DNA from 2 places in the Shewanella sp. JNE2 genome. Region 2 is predicted to be linked to the other one. Evidence: riboswitches for the same ligand, from Rfam matches in the RefSeq annotation. Region 2 holds a riboswitch; the other holds the start of a gene.
What was found. Region 2 has a riboswitch for cobalamin ahead of MZ182_RS15835 (ABC transporter ATP-binding protein). Riboswitches for the same ligand answer to the same signal wherever they lie in the genome.
Positions count from the first base shown of each region.

Region 1: another riboswitch for cobalamin. It lies ahead of MZ182_RS16950 (TonB-dependent receptor); the one in region 2 lies ahead of MZ182_RS15835 (ABC transporter ATP-binding protein).

Region 1 covers NZ_CP096169.1:3,802,565-3,806,964, forward strand. Annotated here, with positions in the region: gene MZ182_RS16945 (hypothetical protein) at 1-97, shown strand, start outside; gene MZ182_RS16950 (TonB-dependent receptor) at 171-2,132, opposite strand; cobalamin riboswitch at 2,240-2,474, opposite strand; gene MZ182_RS16955 (hypothetical protein) at 2,593-4,035, opposite strand; gene rihA (pyrimidine-specific ribonucleoside hydrolase RihA) at 4,239-4,400, shown strand, end outside.
Region 2 covers NZ_CP096169.1:3,521,996-3,526,395, reverse strand. Annotated here, with positions in the region: gene metH (methionine synthase) at 1-809, opposite strand, end outside; gene MZ182_RS15840 (histidine phosphatase family protein) at 1,066-1,791, shown strand; cobalamin riboswitch at 2,012-2,226, shown strand; gene MZ182_RS15835 (ABC transporter ATP-binding protein) at 2,326-3,207, shown strand; gene MZ182_RS15830 (FecCD family ABC transporter permease) at 3,207-4,334, shown strand.

The sequences.
Region 1 (4,400 bases), 280 kb from region 2:
GAAAAAATCTACGGTAGAAACAATCGAAACATTAGAATCAAATCTTGTTTTCAACTATTTATTTGATGATATAGACAATCAATCTGCACTTAAGTAATAGTGCATCATTTAAGCGTAAAAAAGCCACCTTAAAAATGATTTAAAGGTGGCTAAATATATTTTATAAGTGATTAGAAGCGATAACCTAAGGTTAGACGGATATCACGACCTCGGCCAGAATAATAACTATCCCACAAACCACCACCATAATAACCTGAGCTAACATATTCTTTATCGAACAAATTATCGACGCGTAGACTCGCTAACCAAGCATCACGATTATAATTTAAGGCTAAATTACCGAGCACATAACTTGCCAGCTTATCGCCTTCATTAGCATTATCGCCTTCAATAAAACGATTACCCGTATAAATCGCCTCGGCAAACACTTGGAAATGCTCGGCGAAATCCATACTGATATAACCACGTCCAGTATGTTTTGCCACCCAAGACAGTGCTTTACCATCATTCACCCCATCGGTAAATTCGGCATCGATATAGTTATATTCAAGCCCTAATTGCAGTGCTTGAGTGATCTGCCAATCCCAGTCTGCGCTCGCACCATAACGGCGTGAGGCATCGGCATTGACGTTCGCGCCTTGGAAACTACCACCAACAGGTTTTTCCGCACTGGGGTCGAAGACAATTTCATCTTCTAAATCGAGGCGGTATAAGCTTACGCGCAGGCTTTGGCTAGCAACAGTCCAATCCCAACCCGCCTCATAGGAGCGGCCCGTCTGCGGCTTTAGGCCATAGACATCTTTCGGGGTGTAGGCTTGCTCATCGACCTTAGCGAAACGGAAGTTTTCATCGCCGCGTAGATAGAATCTGTGCTCGGCGCTTGGGCGATAGTTTAGACCGAACTCGAATGCGGTCGCATCTTCATCTAAATCAATACCATTTGGATAGACATTGCCATCGACTAACTCGTCGGTTACCCGCGCATAACGTCCACCTACCACATAGCTTAAGCTGTGGCTTAATGGCACTGTGGCCTGTACATAAGCACTTTGCATTTCTTGCACATTGCTACGCGCCATAGTGTTATAGTCGGCCTTACCACGGCTAAGATCTAAACCTGTCACTAGATTTAGCTCACCTTGGCGAGTGGTATAATTTGCTAAGGCCTTAGGACTAAACATTAAGAGAGAACGGGTATTATGACTACCTGCCCCCCAGTTCAGCGAGGTCACTAAGGTATCGCTATAATCCAGATCCGCCGCTAAGGCCCAATTTGGGTTAAGCTGATGCTCATAACCACTGCGCGCCGCTGTGGTCATCTCATGGACATATTCGCTTTTATTGGAAGATTGACGAGGGTTTTGTTTAAATTGATCTTTGGTAAGTGAACCGGGATTTTCACGGTCATCATCGTAATAGCTGGTTTCAACAAAAAAAGCATCTGTATTAGTTTTATATTGAATACGGCCTAAAATCGAGCCAGTTTCATTGGCATTATGCTTGCGATAGTTATCACCTTGGTTGTAGCTACCTGTAAAAAAGTAACGCCAGTCTTTATTGATGGCGCCAGATATATCACCGCGACCTTCATAGGTATCAAAGCTGCCACCCGATAATTGCACACTGCCGCTAGTGTTTTCGGGTGACTTAGTCACAATGTTAATCACCCCACCGACAGCTTGGTCGCCATAAAGCACACCCGCACTGCCCGATAAAATCTCAATACGTTCAACAAGGTTAAGCGGAATCGCATTGAGGCTTGGCGCAGCGATATCGATATTATTCAGACGACGGCCATCGAGTAAAATCAGTGTATTGTTAACAGCAGTGCTGGCGCTAAAACCGCGCATCGCAAAGCTAGTCCCAATATTATTATCCGAAATTTGAATACCGCTTCGACCGCGTAGTACATCAGTCAAACTCGTTGCACCGCTCATTTCAATTGCAGCGGCATCAATCACATTCACATTGGCAGCAATGTTTAGCGGGGTATTGTCTGTACGGCCAATCACGACAAGATGCTCATCGACTCTAGCGGTATGGGTATCGTCGGCCGCCAGAGCGGGCGCGATAATTGAAAAACTGCAAAGGCTGCCGATCAGCAGCGCGATTTTAGTTGGATTTGTTCCCATTTTACCTTTAACTCCTACAAGGAAAACGGGGCATTGACGCCACGATACCGTTGATTAAGCGTAAATACTGACGGTGATTATCGCATTTTGAGATCTGCCCACCGAAATCTCAAAAACACCTTTAGGGCCGGTCTCCGGACTTAGGCTATGTTAATCCATTAAAAGTTGGATTAACGCGAGACTGACCTTTCACATTCTGATTATCGGGTTCTGTCTTGAACTCACTTATCAAACGCGGTCTTCTCTCACCTTTTACCGTTGCGGGGGCAGTGCCAGAATCTCACTGGCTTCCCGATTATCTCGCGGCTTGAGCACGCAAGCACCTCAGAAGGTTGACTAAAAATTTGATATATAGGGCTAAAGAAACGTCATTCATTTCTTTATACCTATCTACTCTACATCAAGCGCGAGCATTATAGACGTCTATACGGATGAAAGTCCATTAAACTCAAACAAGCACCTATTCGCTAAACGACCACATTTTAACTTCAGGCTTTGGTCTTTCTTTACTCAAAATGTCCTGACGCTGCTCCTGCGTTTCACATTGTGTTGGAGCCGAAAAATCGAGGGGCTTAATCACGAGTGAATCGGCAACCTTTACAGAAGATGTAGCAAACGTATCGGTATTCATCGACCATGATACCCACTCTCCTTTTTCACTGAGCCCGACATAACCATCATCTGTTGCACCTAACCAAGTTAATCGCGGAATGCTTGCTATTAACTTCTGGACATTTTCGAGATTAGCTCGATAGCCTACTGGCACGACCTTACCATCTGGGCGAATAAACACGAATGATGCTTGCCCGCTGATAATACGGCTCCCTTCCTGCCAATATTGATTGAGAATGTCTTGGGCATAATGAAAACCATACAGATAAGCGTAGTCAGTATCATCGACAATAATTTGCGGTGCAGCATTGTCACGCAATAACAAAAAACCTGTATCTACGCTAACAATACTGCTCACACCTTTAATACCCGTTTGTTTGAGCCAATCGATACCGCAGTTCGTTGAATTACCCCAAAAGTGCGCCTCGCCCGTAGGACTTAAGATGGCAAAGGCACAGCGATTTGTCGTAATACTGGCCACATCCTGTAACGCACCGCGAATAGGATAAACATCACTACTATGCCCCCAAGTCACGACAGTGCCATCCTTTTTCAAAGCAGCAAAGGTACCATGAGTGTACTCGACGCTGACGACATCCTTAAGTTGCGGTAGCAGCTTTTTCATATTGGTAGAGCTTTCAATTTTTCCCCAAATCACAGTACTACCGTCTTTTTTTAGTGCCGTAAAACTTCGCCCTGCAGCAACGATATCAACTACATCAATAAGCTGATCCTGCACATGTAAGCTATTACCACCATACGGGCCATAACCCCAAGTGTGTACTTTGCCATTGGCATCTAGAGCGGCAATGGCCTCTTGATTGGCGAACAACTTGGTAATATTGGTCATGCGGTTTTGTAGTGCTTTGTCGAGGCTCAATTTCCCCGCATTACCCCAGTACACCACAGTGCCATTCTTACGCAGCGCAGCAAAGCCGTCCTTAACTGGCACAATTTGGATGACATCTTTAAGTTGATCTGTCACTTCACGGCTATCGCCGCCGCTAAAACTATTACCCCAAGTGATCACATCGCCATTTTGGGTGATAGCTGCAATAGCCATATTATTTGCTATAACGGAGGCTAGCGTGGGTAAATCACAGGGAATATGACGGTATTGTGGACTCGGTTTTTCCTTCAATTGAATGAGTTTACCGTTATCAAACTGCACTAATGATTCGTTATTGCTTTCAATTACAGCCGTAGGTTTAGGGTCGCTACAGCCTGCGAGTTGTACAGCAACCATGCCCGCTAGCACAGCCATTGGCCAAGAGATTCGATTAGCTCGCATTACTATTTCCTTGTATTTGTTGTATCGCTCAATTTTTACAGCACTCAATTTTTACAGCAATAAAATGCGCGCGATTCTAGCAGCTTATCGCGAAAAGGCGCAAAAGTTCACACTTTGCCTCTTGAGTCGAATAATCTAACTTCCTCAAAATATTAAGCATGCTACTCTAATGCACCACAGTATCTGTTTAAAGGAGTAACAGTATGACTCGCCCTATTATTCTGGATTGCGATCCCGGCCATGACGATGCTATCGCGCTTATATTAGCTTTAGCTCACCCAGAGCTTGTTCCCCTTGCCGTCACAACTAGCGCAGGCAATCAAACCCCAGATAAAACCCTCAATAATGCCTTACGGATCTTAACG
Region 2 (4,400 bases):
TCCACATAGGGGCGCAATTCTTTTGGCCCAAGGGCGCAGTTTAGACCGATAGATAAGGGCTTGATATGGCGAAGGGAATTGTAAAAGGCTTCGGTCGTTTGGCCAGTCAGTGTGCGACCAGAGGCATCGGTAATGGTGCCCGAAATCATGATCGGCAATCTGTCGTTAGAATGCTGTCCAAATAAGTCATCAAATACGGATTCAATCGCAAACAGTGCAGCCTTGGCGTTTAAGGTATCGAATATGGTCTCGACCATAATGATATCCGCGCCGCCCTCAATCAGTGCCTTAGTGGATTCTTTGTAAGCGGTCACTAACTCATCGAAGCTGACGTTGCGATAGCCAGGGTCGTTCACATCAGGGCTAATCGAACACGTACGGTTAGTGGGGCCTAACACACCGGCGACGTAGCGTGGAATGCCTGTGGCAGCAAAGGCTTCATCACAGGCTTCACGGGCGAGGCGCGCGCCTTCGCGGTTAATTTCGGCTGACAGCGACTGCATGTCGTAGTCGGCCATGGCGATAGTCGTGGCGTTAAAGGTGTTGGTCTCAATAATATCGGCACCGGCGTTTAAGTAGTCGGTGTGAATTTGTTTGATAATGTGAGGCTGCGTGAGCACTAACAGGTCGTTATTGCCCTTAACATCCGTATGCCAATCCTTAAAGCGTTCGCCGCGATAGTCCTCTTCCTCCAGTTTGTAGCCTTGGATCATAGTGCCCATGGCACCGTCTAAGATCAGAATGCGCTCTGCAAGCTGTTTGCGAATGTCTGCTAATATCTGGCCGGCTTTGGTTGAGGGTATCGTCATAAATAATTACCTTAAATACAGCTAAGTTAAGTCCAAGCATCGACCCTTGTTATGCAAAATGCATTTTATTCTGGTCTATCGACATTTGTTTTTGGATACTTGTTTTTATAAAATGTTTTTGGACATTTAAACGTATAGACGTCCATAATACGCGACTTATGATCGTCAGGGCAAGATGAAAGTCAAAGGCATTAGGCTCTAGGCATTGGTGCCTAGCACCTAGGCGCTAGGTCCTAGGCTTTATTTAAAGGCATATATGAAACAAGTGCAGCTTTTATTGTTACGCCACGGAGAGTGTGAAGGCGGCGCCATCTTGCGGGGGCGTGTGGATGTGCCTTTGAGCGAAAAGGGTTGGCAACAAATGTCGGCAGCGGTTGAGGCGCAGGCCAGCGTGTGTAGCGCGATTTATAGCTCGACTTCATGCCGCTGCGCCGATTTTGCCCACGCTTTCGCCGCCGAGCTGCATTCGACAGCGGCGTTGGTATCAGTCACTAGGCCATTGCAGGCGCAGTGTTTGTCGGGTTTACAGGAAATTGATTTTGGTGATTGGGACGGTTGTCGGCTCGATGAACTGTATCAACAAGAGGGCGAACGCTTAGTGGCGTATTGGCAAAATCCTTGGCAAACGCCGCCGCCCAATGGTGAAACTATGGCAAGTTTTGAGTCGCGGGTGAATGGGGCGGTTGATCAGATACTCGCCGCCGAGTTTGAACGATTGACCCTCGACTCACATAAAATGGGTAATGAAAACAGTGCCGTTAATGAGCGCGGTGACAATATGCCTGCTACCAAAGTGTGGGTTGTGACCCACGGCGGGGTGATCCGTCACTTAATGGCTCGCGCCCTTGGGGTTGAACGGGCGGTGGGGTTTTATAGTCAACTTGATTTACCCGTGGCGGCCGTGGTGACTATTAATGTGCTACAAGATGAACAGGGTGCCTGCTATTGGCGTTTAGATTGGCCAAGTGGGCGCAGGTGTTGAGGCCTTATTTCACGACCTAGGAGTTATGGTGTAGGCGTGATCGTTTGGCGAGAATAAGCTGACATGAAAATATTCTGATTTAAACAGCATTGCCTAATGGGATAGATGTAGGATAATGCTTTTCCCTGACGTTTGAACGAGATAGCGTATTACATGCGCAATGAGTGATAACGTCGCAGAAATAGGTGTTGGGAATAGACTCTCTTGTTCGAATCGCTCCGTTGTTTTCATTCTCAATGGCGTTGTGAACAAAGTGCATATCAACCCAAACATAATAGGGAATCGGGGCGCTGCTTGTCAGTCAGCCCGAACTGTACCCGCAACTGTGAGTAGTAAAAGAAGAACCTAGAACCTAGAACCTAGAACCTAGAACCTAGAACCTAGAACCTTCTTTCCCTACAAGTCAGGAGACCTGCCTATTTCTGTTATCGCTGCGTGCAGCCTTAGTTCTCGAGCGGGTGACTCGAGGGAGCAGATAACAATGTACATAGCCTTTTTTAATCTAGGTTTGGACTCGCTAGGAGCGCCGCGTTGGTGAAACTCTCTGCAATCCAAATGAGCCATAGTTTGAGTGACAGTAACACTCGTCCGTCAACGAACCAGAGTGTCGCACTCGATGTCAGCCAGTTAAGCTGGTGTATCGGTGGCAAAACCATTCTATCCAATATTAACTTTTCGTTGCCAACGGGGCAGATGCTGGGGCTGATTGGGCCTAACGGTGCGGGCAAGTCTAGCTTGCTGCGCTGTTTGTATCGATTTGTGCGCCCGACTCAGGGCAAAATTACCCTTTTTGATCAAGATATTGAGCTCTTATCGCCCAAGACGTTTGCTTGCCGTGTCGCCGTCGTGCAGCAAGATACACCGCATTATTTTGACCTAACCACAGAGCAATTGGTTAGCATGGGCTTAACGCCCCACAAGGGCATGTTCGATACCAATTCCAGTGGGGATGCTGAGCGCATTGCTCAGGCCTTAGATAAAGTGGGCTTGAGCCATAAGAGGTATCAACAATATGAGCACTTATCTGGTGGTGAAAAGCAACGCGCCTTGATTGCCCGCGCCATAGTGCAGCAGCCGCAGCTTTTAATCCTAGATGAGCCAACTAACCACCTCGATGTGCGCTATCAAATTCAGATCCTCGAATTAGTGCGTAGTCTTGGGATCAGCGTGATTGCTTCTATTCATGATCTTAATCTAGCCAGTGCCCTGTGCGACAGTTTGTTGTTGATCCATAACGGTGAAGTCAGCGCTATGGGGACGCCAACCGAAGTATTAACAGAGGCGCGCATTGGTGATGTGTTCGGCGTGTGTGCTCAGGTATCGCCCCATCCACAACATAAAAAGCCCTTAATCAGTTATTTTTATGGTTACCACCATGTGGCTCATGGCCTGAACGAGCGAGGCGAGGGCGGATGATGTCGAGGAATAAACAACATTTCCTCTCATATTTGGGGCGTATTGTGACACCGTTGACGAGACAACAACTGATGCTGCTTGTATTGGGCATCATCACTTTGGTCACCCCTATTGCTGCGGCGAGCTTTGGTGCGGCAAATATCCGCTTTATAGAAGTTATTCAAGTGTTTACAAATAATGTGGTGAATCCTGTTCAAGCCAATGGTATGACTGAGCGCATTGTGATGGAACTAAGACTGCCGCGCATTTTACTGGCTTTTGTGGCGGGGGCAGGCTTGTCAATGGCGGGGAGTGTGTTGCAAACCGTGACCCGTAATCCGCTCGCCGATCCCTATTTGTTTGGCATTAGCTCAGGCGCATCTTTTGGCGCTGTGGTGATGTTGACGATTTTTACCGGTTCTGGTTTATTTGAACATTCAGCATTAATTGCAAGCTCAGGTATTTTTAGCGGCTCGGGTGCTTTTGCTGGGCTGCTCTGGTTTAGCTTACCCTTTGGCGCTTTTATCGGTGCGAGCTTATCTGTGTTAATTGTGCTTGCCTTGTCTGGGCTTGGGCTTAATAGCCAAGTGGAGCGCATGTTGCTTTCTGGTGTGGCAACCTCCTTTATGTTTGGCGCATTAACGAGTCTGCTGCTGTATTTCGCCAGTCCACAGGCCACGGCATCAGTGCTCTTTTGGAGTTTAGGCAGTTTCGCTAAGGCCAGTTGGTCGTTGCTAGTGCTGCCGAGTTTAGTGATAGGCGTGAGTCTGGTGATTATTTTAGGGATGAAGCGTCAGATCATGGCGTTGCAAGCAGGGGACGAAACCGCCCATACCTTAGGGGTGAATGTGCCTAAGCTGCGGCTCAATATGTTGCTGCTTTGCTCCTTGATTACCGCCGTATTGGTTGCCACCTGCGGCGGCATTGGTTTTGTCGGTTTAATGATCCCCCACACAGTGCGGTTATTATTTCCTAGTCGTCAATCAATATTATTAACCGCGTTGGTGGGAGGATTATTTTTGGTGTGGATTGATGTCTTAGCACGTTGTTTGTTGGGCAATCAAGAGTTACCCGTGGGTATTATTACTGCCGCCATAGGGAGTTTTTTCTTTTTGATTATCCTGCGGCGGCGAAAAGTAACCCGTTAATTTAATGCTTACGACCTATGGAAAAGAGTCATGGAATGCATCGTAGTGATTAAATTTGGATTAGCA